DNA from 4 places in the Rahnella sp. Larv3_ips genome. Region 4 is predicted to be linked to each of the others. Evidence: predicted binding sites of a transcription regulator. Region 4 holds the regulator's gene; each other region holds the start of a gene.
What was found. Region 4 encodes PhoB, which activates phosphate uptake and scavenging genes when phosphate is short. Its sites were predicted from a motif close to CTGTCATAAAACTGNCNNAT; they were not measured.
Positions count from the first base shown of each region.

Region 1 (3,509 bases), on a different contig from region 4:
TCGATGCCATGCGCGCCAAAGGCCGCACGGTGTATCAGGCCACGCAGGAATTCGCCGCTGATCAGCAGGAATGGAACCGTGGCACCTTTGTAAAACCGACGCTTATCGAGCTGGAAAGCTTTGATGAGATGAAGAAAGAGATCTTCGGCCCGGTACTGCACGTGGTGCGTTATGCCCGTCAGGATCTGGATAAGCTGATCGGTCAGATTAATGCCGCCGGTTACGGCCTGACGCTGGGCATTCACACCCGCATCGACGAAACCATCCACCGTGTGACCCAGCAGGCGCACGTCGGCAACATGTACGTGAACCGCAACATGGTTGGCGCCGTGGTTGGTGTACAACCGTTTGGCGGCGAAGGCTTGTCCGGCACCGGCCCGAAAGCGGGCGGCCCGCTCTATCTTTATCGCCTGCTCAGCAGCCGTCCGCCATTTGCCGTGCAGCAAACCTTGCTGCGTCAGGATCGCGATCTGCCGCTGGACACGTCCGTGCGCGAAGCGCTGCTTGCACCGCACCGCGCGTTGCAACAGTGGGCAACCCGCAGCCAGCAACCGGCCGCCTTTATCGACGTCTGCACGCGCTTCGCCGAAAGCAGCCAGGGCGGCACATTGCGCACCCTGCCGGGGCCAACGGGCGAACGCAACACCTACGCCCTGTTACCCCGCGAACGTGTTCTGGCACTGGCCGATAATCAGGCCGACGCCCTGCTCCAGCTTGCCGCCATCACCGCGACCGGTTGCCGGATCCTGTGGCCGGAAGCGCCGTTACAGCGCGAACTGTTCAGCCAGTTACCCGGGGCGGTACAGGAACGCGTGGACTTCGCACAAGACTGGCAAAACGATGCGCCGGCCTTCGATGCGGTCATCTACCACGGCGACGCCGATCAGCTGCGGGAACTGTGTCAGATTATCGCCAACCGCCCTGGCGCCATTGTGTCAGTGCAGGGCTTTGCGCGCGGCGATGACAATGTGTTGCTGGAGCGCCTGCTTCACGAGCGCTCATTGAGTGTGAACACCGCCGCGGCGGGAGGAAATGCGAGTCTGATGACCATCGGGTGAGGGTTGATATCAGTGGCCGCCGCAATGGCGGCCTTTAACCCTGACCGAAACAGTGTCGGTTTCTCAATTACAGTGTTCGCTTAACGCGTTGTGCCAACACGGCCAGAGAGGAAGGAAAGTGCCTCCCTCTTTGATCTCTTACGTTTTTTTCAAACATGCGCTATCGCGGACACCACGTACGTGTTCTGTGATTTCCGCATGTGACGCAATCCCCGAAAGGTAGCCCGCCAGCCACAACATCTGTCTCCTCTGTCATAAATCCGTCATCCCTCTGACTTACCCTGCCAGTAACAAAATAAATCAAACTGTGTATTTGTATTTCTTTCGCTTTATAAAAAGGAGTTTTGACAATGCAACAACCTGTATCTCTGCTCGCCCGCGCCATCGCTGCCGCCCTGCTGCTTTCCGCTTCTGCCGGGTCTTTCGCTGATGAAAACAGCGTACTGACCGACCGTGCGGCAAAAGGCGTCCTGACCGAACAAGGTGGCGCACGCCGTCTCAGCGGTGATCAGACGGCCGCGCTGAAAGCCTCGCTTTCTGACAAAACGGTCAAAAACGTTATTTTGCTGATAGGCGACGGCATGGGTGATTCTGAAATCACCTCGGCGCGAAATTACGCGGAAGGCGCAGGCGGTTATTTCAAAGGCATCGACGCCCTGCCGCTGACCGGCCAGTACACCCATTATTCTCTCGATAAGAAAACGCAAAAACCTGACTACGTCACCGACTCTGCCGCTTCAGCCACCGCCTGGTCCACCGGCGTGAAAAGCTATAACGGCGCGATTGGCGTGGATGTAAACGGTAAAGATCACCAGACAATCCTTGAAATTGCGAAAGCCGCCGGAAAAGCCACCGGCAACGTGTCAACCGCCGAATTACAGGACGCCACCCCGGCCGCGCAAATCGCCCACGTCACCTCCCGTAAATGTTACGGTCCGCAAGAAACCACTGAGAAATGCGCCACTAACGCGCTGGAAAACGGCGGCCGTGGCTCCATCACCGAACAGTTATTGCAGACGCGCGCCGATGTGACGCTGGGTGGCGGCAGAAAATCCTTCAGCCAGCTGGCTAAAGCCGGTGATTTCCAGGGTAAATCCTTGAAAGATCAGGCGCTGGCGCAAGGATATGTGTGGGTGGAAAACGCCGGTGAGCTCAGCGCGGTAACGCAAGCCGACCAGAAAAAACCGGTTCTCGGCCTGTTCTCCGAAGGCAACATGCCGGTACGCTGGCAGGGTCCGAAAGCCTCGCATCACGGCAACATTGATAAACCCGCCGTCACCTGCGAAGCCAACCCGCAGCGAACGGCGGATATCCCCACGCTTGCCGCCATGACTGAAAAAGCCATCGATCTGCTGAAAACCAATGAAAAGGGTTTCTTCCTGCAGGTTGAAGGCGCATCGATTGATAAACAGGATCACGCCGCGAACCCGTGCGGACAGTTTGGTGAAACCGTTGATTTAGACGAAGCCGTGCAAAAAGCGCTGGAGTTCGCCCGTCAGGACGGCAACACGCTGGTTATCGTCACCGCCGACCACGCCCATTCCAGCCAGATCATCGAAACCGACGCCAAAGCGCCGGGTCTGACACAAACGCTGACCACGAAAGATGGCGCACCGATGACCATCAGTTACGGCAACTCAGAAGACGATTCCCAGGGCCACACCGGCACGCAACTGCGCGTTGCCGCGTTCGGTCCACACGCAGGGAATGTGGTGGGCCTGACCGATCAGACTGATCTTTTCTTCACCATGAAGGGAGCAATGGGGATTCAATGAGGGTAGAACGGTAACGTTCGTCGCATAAACGGGCGTTAGGTCAAGACCGTGGGTTGCCACCCACACCGGCCTTAAGGGGGGCTTATCGCCGCCCCCCTTAAGAATCCCAGGCTCTTTTCACTGCGCGCTGCCGCTCGCTGGCTATATTCCAGCGGCTCCGGCTATTGCCGCAAACTCCGCCGCTACGCGGTCCTCTCATTTCAGGTTCGAACCCGCTCGGAAAAACACCCTCGCGGTTTCTCACCGTTCATTCGACGTCGTTTTGAGCGCGGCCAGAGGCTATGTAAAACGAAGGTTTTTATTCTCCTCCTGCGAAGTGGGAAGAGAAAAGCAAAACCAAACACATCGTTCGACTTTAAAAATGCCAGTGGCCGCGCTCAAAAATCACGCCGGAGGGAGCGGTGGAAAACCGCGCGTCTGTTTGCGCGGGTTGTAACCCGAGCGGAGGGCACCGCGAAGCGGCGGGATTTTGCGGCAATAGGAGGAGTGTCTGAAACATAGCCTGCCTGCGAGAGCGCAGTTAAAGAGCCCGGGGGGTCTTGGGGGGCGGCGGCGATATGCCGCCCCCCAAGTCGGTGTGGGCCGACGCCCACGACCTTGAACTTGACCTTAAGGCCAGTGTGGGTAGCTCCCCACAGTATCAACCTACGACAACACCCCGCTATTCCCCAACTCC
Region 1 is NZ_MJIB01000004.1:594,764-598,272, reverse strand. Features, by position in the region: gene putA (trifunctional transcriptional regulator/proline dehydrogenase/L-glutamate gamma-semialdehyde dehydrogenase) at 1-1,058, shown strand, start outside; gene phoA (alkaline phosphatase) at 1,409-2,833, shown strand; gene ED901_RS05210 (LysR family transcriptional regulator) at 3,479-3,509, opposite strand, start outside.
Region 1: a site for PhoB is predicted at 1,308-1,327, ahead of phoA (alkaline phosphatase). Genes of this name have one in related genera too.

Region 2 (3,509 bases), on a different contig from region 4:
GAAGGGCAGGACATCACCCAGTGGCAGACCGCCAAAATCATGCGTGGCGATATCGCGATTGTGCCGGAAGGCCGCCGCGTGTTCTCCCGTATGACGGTGGAAGAAAATCTGGCGATGGGCGGTTTCTTTGCCACACGCGACCAGTTTCATGCCCGTCTGGAGCGCGTATTTACGCTGTTCCCGCGCCTGAAAGAGCGTCGTGTGCAGCGCTCCGGCACCATGTCCGGCGGTGAACAACAGATGCTGGCGATTGGCCGTGCGCTGATGAGCCAGCCGCGTTTGCTGCTGCTCGATGAACCGTCGCTGGGGCTGGCGCCGATCATCATCCAGCAGATTTTTGACACCATCCAGCAACTGCGCGAAGAAGGGATGACCATCTTCCTGGTCGAGCAAAACGCCAATCAGGCGCTCAAACTCGCCGACCGCGGTTATGTGCTGGAGAACGGCCATGTGGTACTGGAAGATACCGGTGCGGCATTGCTGGCGAACGAAGCGGTGCGTGCGGCCTATCTCGGCGCATAAATTGGCTTCGGATTTCAAAAATCTGTGATAAATCTATAAAACCGCACGGCTGGCGCTTTGCGGTTTTTATTTTGTCGATAAATTAACAACTCTTACATTCTTATAACTTGGCTACTCATCAGGAACATTTCATGAACACAGAAGGTTTACTCGCCGCCCGCATGGTCAGGCTCAAAAGCTCAGCCATCCGGGAACTGCTTAAACACAGCAAAATGGAAGGCGTTATTTCACTGGCGGGCGGTATTCCTTCTTCGGCGCTGTTCGATTTCGACGGCCTGCGCGAAGCCACGCAGCAGGCGATCACTGAACAGCCTGAGCACGCTTTCCAGTACGGTCTGACGGAAGGCAGCCATACGCTGCGTGAGCGTATTGCTGAGCTTTGTGAAGAGCGTGGTGTGGTTGCCGGTGCTGACGACATCGTGGTCACCGCCGGTTCCCAGCAGGCGCTGGATCTGGTGATGCGTGCCGTCGTGAACCCGGATGATATTTTCGTGGTGGAACGCCCGACCTATCTGGCGGCGTTACAGACGCTGGAACTGGCCGAAGCGCAGATTCTTTCCGTCGGCTCCGACGGCGACGGCATGATTGTTGATGAACTGGCTGAACTGCTGAAAACCCGCAAAATTAAAGGCGTCTATCTGGTGCCGACATTCGGCAACCCGAGCGGTGTCACCCTGAGCCGCGCACGCCGTGAACAGCTGGTGAAACTGGCGGCACAGCACGAATTCCTGATTGTAGAAGATGACCCGTACGGCGAACTGCGTTTCACCGACGAGCGCCAGCCGACGTTGTTTGAGCTGTCGAAAGCGTTGTTCGGCCACGCCGAGAACATCATCTATACCTCGACCTTCTCTAAAATTCTGGCACCGGGTCTGCGTCTGGGCTGGGTGATCATGCCAGACTGGTTGCTGCACAAAGTCGCCATCATTAAACAGGCGGCGGATCTGCACGCCAGCGCGCTGTCACAGTCAATTGCCGAATGCTATCTCGGCCTGGGGCGTTTGCCTGCACAGATCGAAACCATCCGTGCGGCGTACAAAAAGAAATGTCAGGTCATGGCTGAGCTGCTCGAGCGTGAACTGGGCGACGTGCTGACCTTCGAATATCCGAAAGGCGGTATGTTCCTGTGGGCGCGTTTCCGCGAGCCGCGCAACTGCGCTGAATGGATGAAAAAGACGCTGGAGCAGGGCGTGGTGTTTGTACCGGGCGAATTCTTCTATGCCGATAATCCGGACCACTCGACCTTCCGTCTTTCCTTCGCGACCGCAACCGAAGAACAAATGCACGAAGCGGTGGCCCGCCTGAAACGCGCGCTGTAAATCCCCGACACTCTCTTCTCTGAGGCGCATCGTTAACCCGGTGCGCCTTCTTTTTTGCCATCTCTCCGTCACTTCTACTTAACGCCTCTGTCACATCAATGTCATTTAACGTTTATTTTTCTGTCATTTAGCCGTGTCATGTTAGCTCCCGAATCAGAAAATCCTTACATCAACTGACATCACACCAGCCCTCTTCAGGAGACAAGCATGCTTAAGCACGCTGTTACAAAAACGACACTTTGCATCGCACTGGCATTCGCGTTCAGCACCCAGGCGATGGCGGTTACAGAAATTCCTTTCTGGCATTCAATGGATGGCGAGTTAGGCAAAGAAGTGAACTCACTGGCTGACCGTTTTAACCAGACGCACCCTGATGTCAAAATCGTGCCTGTTTACAAAGGCAAATATGACGAAAGCCTGGCTGCCGGTATCGCCGCGTACCGTACCGGTAATGCACCGGCGATTTTGCAGGTGTACGAAGTGGGTACCGCGACCATGATGGCCAGCAAAGCCATCAAGCCGGTCTACGAAGTGTTCAGCGATGCCGGTCTTAAGCAGGATGTGTCTCAGTTCGTGCCGACCGTCTCCGGTTACTACTCCGATTCTAAAGGCCGCCTGCTGTCCCAGCCTTTCAACAGCTCCACGCCGGTGCTGTATTACAACAAAGACGCTTTCAAGAAAGCCGGTCTGAACCCGGATCAGCCACCAAAAACCTGGCAGGACATGGCCGCCTACACCGAGAAATTGCGTGAAGCGGGCATGAAATGCGGATATGCCAGCGGCTGGCAGGGTTGGATCCAGATTGAAAACTTCAGCGCCTGGCACGGCCTGCCGATCGCCACCAAAAACAACGGTTTCGATGGCACTGATGCGGTTCTGGAATTCAACAAACCTGAACAAATCAAACATATCCAGATGCTGGAAGACATGAACAAAAAAGGTGATTTCACCTATTTTGGTCGTAAAGATGAATCCACCGCCAAGTTCTACAACGGCGATTGCGCGATGACCACCGCGTCTTCCGGTTCACTGGCTGACATCCGTCAGTATTCCAAATTCAACTACGGCGTAGGCATGATGCCTTACGACGCAGACATCAAAGGCGCACCACAAAACGCCATCATCGGCGGCGCAAGCCTGTGGGTGATGAACGGCAAAGACAAAGACACCTACAAAGGCGTCGCCGAATTCCTGCAATTCCTGACCACGCCGGCCATCGCTGCCGAATGGCATCAGAAAACCGGTTATCTGCCGGTGACCACCGCCGCGTATGAGCTGACCAAAAAAGAAGGCTTCTACGAGAAGAATCCAGGTTCTGACGTCGCTACCCGCCAGATGCTGAACAAGCCACCGTTACCGTTCACCAAAGGCCTGCGTCTGGGCAACATGCCGCAGATCCGTACCATTGTGGATGAAGAACTGGAAAGCGTGTGGAGCGGTAAGAAAACGGCGAAAGAAGCACTGGATACCGCAGTACAGCGCGGGAACTTACTGCTGCGTCGCTTCGAAGCTTCTACTAAGTAAGTCGGCTACTGTGCATTGCCCGTCTGGATTGGGCAGTGCCTGCTCTCGTCATGGACGTTGTGTCCGCGCCGGGAGCTGTGCGCTGTCCGCACCCGGTCTGGCTTCGCTCGCTACGCCTCCTCCGGCGTAGCCTGCCTTTTGTCA
Region 2 is NZ_MJIB01000013.1:97,947-101,455, forward strand. Features, by position in the region: gene livF (high-affinity branched-chain amino acid ABC transporter ATP-binding protein LivF) at 1-522, shown strand, start outside; gene ED901_RS16330 (PLP-dependent aminotransferase family protein) at 654-1,841, shown strand; gene ugpB (sn-glycerol-3-phosphate ABC transporter substrate-binding protein UgpB) at 2,049-3,365, shown strand.
Region 2: a site for PhoB is predicted at 1,929-1,948, ahead of ugpB (sn-glycerol-3-phosphate ABC transporter substrate-binding protein UgpB). Genes of this name have one in related genera too.

Region 3 (3,509 bases), on a different contig from region 4:
TGAACGATCAGCGGATTTGTACCTCACCACGCTGGCGCCGGAAAATGCGATACACGGCCGGTTCCTTCTCGATGTGGATTTCGTGCCGGTGGCGAAAAGCGATCATCCGCTGTTACAACTGCCGGTGCCGCTTTCCGCTGAAGATCTGGCGCGCTTTCCGTTAATTACGGTGGCTGACCGTCGCTCGCCGCGAAGCGACAGCCGCGCAGCCGGTCAGGCGGCGAACTGGACGTTCACCACGGTGGAAGCGGCGATGGAGGCGATATCAGTGGGCGTGGGTTACGGCTGGCTGCCGCTGGGAAGTGTTGGTCCGGCGCTGGAAAGCGGTGTGCTGAGCAGGCTGACGCTGTCGGCCCGCACGGTGCGGCAAACGGCGTTGTATATGGTGATGGATAAAGAATCACAAAACTTTGACCAGACGGTGCATGCCCTGTCGCAAAGTATTCTGGACGCGTGTGGCCTGCTGCCCTGAGACGCCGGGCAGCAGGTGTTCAGATTAGGTTTTTTTGCAGGCCGCGAGGAGATCAAGCTGCGGATCCCGTGCGCTGGTCTGAACGTTCATGGCACTGAGCACGGTGTGGAACAGATTATCCTGCGACACATCGTCCTTCGCGGCATGAGCTTGCAGGCATGACACATCAATACCCTGCGCTCTGGAATAGCCGTCAGATAACCAGAACAGCATAGGCACATGCGTCTGCTCGGCGGGCGCGACGCTGTACGGCGTGCCGTGCAGGTACAAACCATTTTCCCCCAGGGATTCGCCGTGGTCGGACAGATAAATCACCGCCACATTGTACTTATCCTGATATTGCTTCGCCTTTTCAATGACCTGTGACACCACATAGTCGGTGTAGTGCAGGGTATTGTCGTAGGTATTGACCAACTGCTCCTGCGTGCAGTTTTCAATGTCACTGCGCGGGCAGTCTGGCATAAATTTACGGAATTCCGGCGGATAGCGTCTGGAGTAGGTCGGGCCGTGGCTGCCGATCAGATGCAGGCCGATCAGCGTATTCCTGCCATCCGGTTTGATGTCCTCATCGATATTTTGCAGTAACGCCATGTCGTAACAGGTGTCGCCATCGCAATATTTACCGTCTTTTTGAGTATTGAGGGTGACGTTAGGCACGCGGTCACAAACGCCTTTACAGCCTTCGTCATTGTCTTTCCAGAACACGGAGACGCCCGCTTTATGCAGAATATCCAGCAACCCTTCGCTGTTGCGCGCCCGGTTGGCGTCATAGCGGGTACGTTTCATGTCCGAGAACATGCAGGGCACCGAAATCGCCGTGGCCGTACCGCAGGAGGTCATGTGCGCAAAGAAGATCACATCGGGCATGGCCTGAGTGTATTCGTTGGTCGGTTTCGCATACCCGTTGAAAGACTGATTCTGCGCACGGGCGGTTTCGCCGATCACCAGAAACACCAGGTTGGGTTTCTCGCCGGGTGTCTGCACCAGTCTGGCGTCGTTTCCGAGGGTTTGAAACGGCATTTTTGGCGTGAAGTAACGGTGATTCATGTACTGGAAGGCGCTGTAGAGGTAATTGGTCGGCACGATTTCCAAATTCAGGGTGCGGTTGTTACGGCCAACGGAGGCGTAATCTTTATAGAACACCCCGGCGATGGAGGCAACGATCGCCAGTGACACCAACATCGACACCAGACGCACGCCCAGACGACGTAAACGCGTCTGATCATAGCTGACGGGCGTGAAGAACAGCACAATCGCCGGTAATACGCCGGTAAAGACAAACCACAGCACCACTTGCAGATTTAGATACGAAGACGCTTCGGCAGACTGCGTCTCCAGAATGTTTTCGATCATCCCCCGGTCAAACACCACCTGATAGGTCATCATGGCAAAACTGGCGAGGGCGCTCACCGGCAGTATGATGATGAAGAAAGGTTTAAGTAACGGGCGGAAGCTGAACGGCGTGAACACAAAGTTCAGCGCAAAGAAAAGTGCCACGGGGATGGTCAGTGCGAACGCCAGACTGTAGGCAGGCAGCGCATGAAGAATGCGGTAAAAGTGTAACAAGATTGGCAGGTTAACGATAAACGTAAAATATAAGCTGAGCAGCAAAGTCAGCCAGAAGTAGCTGATCTTCGGAAATAAATGGCGCAATGAAAACTCCCAAAAAACTGAAGGATGCAGGCGTTAACGGACTGAAACCATAACGCACATAAATGAATTGTCGTGAATCATAATATTGCTAGCTTAAGAAAGCCTTAATAGAAGTGTCACAAAGGGTTCACAGCTCACATTTTTCAGAAAGGTTCAGAAAATAAATAAAATATAGTTGGCAGGGTTTAGCCCCCGGAACCCTTATGCTGGGCGGCATAGCAGGGGAGTTGCGCAAAAAGCCATCAGCCTGTTTATACCTTTCTGAGTGCGACTTCCGACTCATTTTGATCTTCCCGCTGATTAATCCTCCCAGGTTTAATTTAACACTGACGATTTTGCGTCCGGCCTCTGCATGCGGAGCGATTGTCAGAAGGATTTATGCGTTGATTTCATCTTCGGCCACAATTGCGGCCAGCAGTATCATCGAACCGGGTGTTGTTATCGGCCCGCACGTTGTTGTCGGCCCTTTCTGTTTTATCTCCACGGGTGTGCGGATAGGCGAAGGGTCAGTCATTGCCTCACATGTCGTCATTAACGGCGATACGTCTATCGGTCGTGAGAACCGAATCGGGATGGGATCGTCCATCGGCGAAGTCAGCCAGGATTTGAAATACAACGGCGAAGCGGCGAGCCTCGATATCGGCGACGGCAACGAGATTGGCCGTCACTCGACGCTGCACCGGGGCACAGAGCAGGGCGGCGGTGTCACGCGTATTGGCGATCAAAATATTTTTCAGGCGGGTGTGCACATCGGGCACGACTGTCAGGTGGGCAATCACACGTCAATGGGCGATCACAGCGGGCTGGCCGGTCACGTCACGCTGGGGGATTATTCGCAACTCGGCGCATTGTGTGCGGTGCATCAGTTTTGCATCGTCGGCACCGGCTCGCTGCTGCTGGACAACACCTGCGTGGTGCAGGACGTTCCGCCGTTTGTTGTGGCGAGTGGTAACCGCGCTGTCCCGCGCGGCATCAACGAACGCGCGCTGGCGTTTACCCGCGCGAATGCCGTTGAGCGGAAGGTGATCCGCCATCTGTACGATCTTTTATATCATCAGCAGGTGGCGGCAGACGTGGTGAAGCTTGAGATTGAACGGCTCAGCGCGGAGCATCCGATACTGTGCCAGTTCAATGATTTCTTTACCCGCTCGACGCGCGGAATTATCCGCTAACCGGCGGGAATTAAGGGCCGGTCAGGCTTCCAGCGCCAGCAGGGCAAAGGTTGCCAGCCAGTGTTCGCCCATGTAATCGCTGTCGAGATTATCCAGTGCGCTGTGCAAATGCTCTTCCGCCGTGTGGCGTAAAAGGGCTGTGCGCGCGTCGCCTGCCGGTAACGCCGACGCCAGAGATCGCTGGCACCAGGCGCGGCTGAGGTTCAGACCGT
Region 3 is NZ_MJIB01000004.1:1,093,765-1,097,273, reverse strand. Features, by position in the region: gene ED901_RS07265 (LysR family transcriptional regulator) at 1-472, shown strand, start outside; gene ED901_RS07260 (phosphoethanolamine transferase) at 497-2,125, opposite strand; gene lpxA (acyl-ACP--UDP-N-acetylglucosamine O-acyltransferase) at 2,509-3,297, shown strand; gene ED901_RS07250 (DUF2891 domain-containing protein) at 3,319-3,509, opposite strand, start outside.
Region 3: a site for PhoB is predicted at 2,132-2,151, ahead of ED901_RS07260 (phosphoethanolamine transferase). Genes of this name have one in related genera too.

Region 4 (3,509 bases):
TGCGCCAGCTGCTGTTCAATCTCCGCCAGCGAGCCTTTGATGATTTGCATCGGCTGGAAAACGGGGATCTCCAGCGTGTCGATGGCGTTGAGCGTGGCACCGTCGAAATCCAGCAGATAGACGCTTTTGGCTTTGCTCAGCTCATCAAAACTGAGCGGAATAGGGGAACCGCTGTAACGGATATGTTCCGTTTTCGCCACGCACTGCGCGCGGTGGATATGGCCGAGCGCGACGTAATCTACCGGCGGGAACGCCTGCGCCGGAAAGGCATCAAGAGTCCCAATATAGATGTCGCGCACGGAATCAGAGGTGCTGACGCCAACGGTGGTCAGATGGCCGGTGGCGATGATCGGCAGCGGCAGACCCAGTTGGTCGCGTTTGGCCTGCGCAGCGTGGCACAGCGCATCATAATGCGCGGCAATGGCTTCCTGTAAGGCCAGCTGTTTGTCGCTGCCGGATTGCCCTGCCTGACTGGCGATTAAATCGCGCGGGCGTAAAAAGGGGATCGCGCACAGTACGGCTCCCGGCGTACCATTGCGCTGATTTAACACCAGCACTTGCTCAGACAGATCTTCGCCGACGGTGGCGATCACCCGGGTATTGAGACAGGAAAGCAGCTCGCGGGACTCATTTAACGTGGCGACGGAATCATGATTACCGGCCAGCACAATCAGCTGACAGCCGGTGCGTTGTAATTCCACCACGAAGCGGTTATACAGTTCGCGGGCATAGCTCGGCGGTGAGCCGGTATCGAAAATGTCACCGGCCACGATCACGGCATCAACCTGATGATTTTCCACCTGTTCCGTCAGCCAGCGCAGAAAGGCCTGGTGCTCGGCGGCGCGGCTTTTGGTAAAGAAATACTGGCCAAGATGCCAGTCTGAGGTGTGGATCAGGCGCATGAAACTCCCTGTGGTTCGCGGTGCGGTAACAATGGCGCAAAGTATAAACGCCGACGGGGGACGATGTCCTGAGAAAATCGGACGCATTTCAGCAAGATGGCTGTTAAATTGCCGGGTAATGAACCATCCTTTCTATTCATAAATCTGTCACAAAACTGACGCATAATGGCGCCCGCAATCAAATAAAAGATCGCTAACCTATTGGCAGGACCTACGATGGCTAGACGTATATTAGTGGTTGAAGACGAAGCTCCTATTCGTGAAATGGTGTGTTTTGTACTGGAACAAAATGGCTATCAGGCTGTTGAAGCTGAAGATTTTGATTCCGCGGTGGCCCAGCTGGTCGAGCCTTATCCTGAGCTTATCCTGCTCGACTGGATGTTACCGGGCGGTTCCGGTATTCAGTTTATTAAGCACCTTAAACGTGAAGCCCTGACCCGCGAAATCCCGGTGATGATGCTGACCGCACGCGGTGAAGAAGAAGATCGGGTGCGCGGCCTCGAAGTGGGTGCCGATGATTACATCACCAAACCGTTTTCTCCGAAAGAACTGGTTGCCCGCATCAAAGCGGTAATGCGCCGCATTTCTCCGATGGCGGTGGAAGAGGTGATCGACATGCAGGGGCTGAGCCTGGATCCTTCCTCTCACCGGGTGATGGCCAACGAGCAGGCGCTCGACATGGGGCCGACCGAATTCAAATTATTACACTTCTTTATGACCCACTCAGAACGTGTTTACAGCCGCGAACAGTTGCTGAATAACGTCTGGGGCACTAACGTTTATGTGGAAGATCGCACCGTGGACGTGCATATTCGTCGTTTACGTAAAGCGCTGGAAACCAGTGGACATGACAGAATGATTCAGACTGTCCGTGGCACGGGATACCGTTTCTCAACGCGTTATTAATCCCCACAGCGGAGAATCTGTGTGTTAGAACGTTTGTCATGGAAACGGCTGGCCGGCGAATTTTTCCTCTTTTGCCTGCCAGCGATCATTCTCGGCATTTTTGTCGGCCATTTTGGCTGGCTTCTCTTTGCGTCGCTGCTGGCGGCGCTGGGCTGGAACTATTACAACCAGCTTAAACTCTCACATTGGCTGTGGCTTGACCGCAGCATCACCCCGCCAAACGGGCGCTGGAGCTGGGAGCCGCTTTTCTACGGGCTGAACCAGATGCAGATGCGTAACCGTCGTCGTCGTCGCGAATTAGGGCAATTAATTAAACGTTTTCGCAGCGGTGCAGAATCGTTACCTGATGCAGTGGTGCTGACCACCGAAGAGGGCAATATTTTCTGGTGTAACGGTCTGGCGCAGGAACTGCTCGGCTTTCGCTGGCCGGAAGACAACGGGCAGCACATCTTTAACCTTTTGCGCTATCCGGAGTTTCGCGCCTGGATCCAGGCCCGGGATTTCAGCCGTGCACTGAATCTTCAGCTGAATAATGAGCATTACGTGGAGTTTCGCGTGATGCCTTATTCTGAAGGGCAATTACTGATGGTGGCGCGGGATGTCACGCAGATGCGTCAGCTCGAGGGCGCGCGACGCAACTTCTTCGCTAACGTCAGCCATGAGCTGCGTACGCCGCTGACCGTTTTGCAGGGCTATCTGGAAATGATGGAAGACGCCAAGCTGGAAGAGCCGTTTCGTTCCAAAGCGCTGGATACCATGCAGGAGCAGACGCGACGCATGGACGGGCTGGTAAAACAGCTGCTGACGCTGTCGAAAATAGAAGCTTCTGCCAATATGGATTTGCACGAGAAAGTCGATATTCCGGTGATGCTCGGCATGCTGGAGCGTGAAGTGCAGACGCTGAGCGGCGGTCAGCATGAGGTCGTATTCCGTATAAACGACAAGCTGAAGGTCTTTGGCAACGAAGATCAACTGCGCAGCGCGGTTTCCAATCTGGTGTACAACGCGGTCAATCACACCCCGGCGGGCACCCGCATTGAAGTCAACTGGCAGCAAACGCCGCACGGCGCGCAGTTCCAGATAAGCGACAACGGGCCGGGTATTGCGCCTCAGCACCTTCCGCGCCTGACCGAACGTTTCTATCGCGTAGACAAAGCGCGCTCCCGCCAGACCGGTGGCAGCGGGCTGGGCTTAGCGATCGTCAAACATGCCCTGAGCCATCACAACGCCAGGCTGGAAGTCATGAGCGAAGTGGGTGTCGGCACCCGCTTTATGTTTACGCTGGCGCCGCGGTTGATTGTTCCGCAAGACGCCGGTGCGCAAGCTTCCATTAAGCCTTAATCCTCTCAAGCCTGTTATCTGCGGATTTCAGGCTTTCTTACTCTTCCAAATGAACATTTCCTCTAAATGAACATTCTTCCCACTAACGTGAATTTTATTCACGTCCCATGAAGATTCCTCTGTTGCTGATAAGCGTGCTGCATGACACTATCCAATCAAAGACGTTTAGACATCCAGATGTCTATATATAACGCAACGCAATTATTTACTTTGTAAATCATTGGTATTCCGCCATACGCCGCGGGGTGCCTAAAAGGAGTCATGCATGCAACGTACAACCCCTCCATTCCGCGCCGACGTTGTCGGCAGTTTTCTGCGCCCGCTGGCGATTAAAGAAGCGCGTAAACAGTTTCAGGCCGG
Region 4 is NZ_MJIB01000005.1:688,943-692,451, reverse strand. Features, by position in the region: gene sbcD (exonuclease subunit SbcD) at 1-902, opposite strand, end outside; gene phoB (phosphate response regulator transcription factor PhoB) at 1,119-1,808, shown strand; gene phoR (phosphate regulon sensor histidine kinase PhoR) at 1,830-3,149, shown strand; gene ED901_RS12085 (cobalamin-independent methionine synthase II family protein) at 3,415-3,509, shown strand, end outside.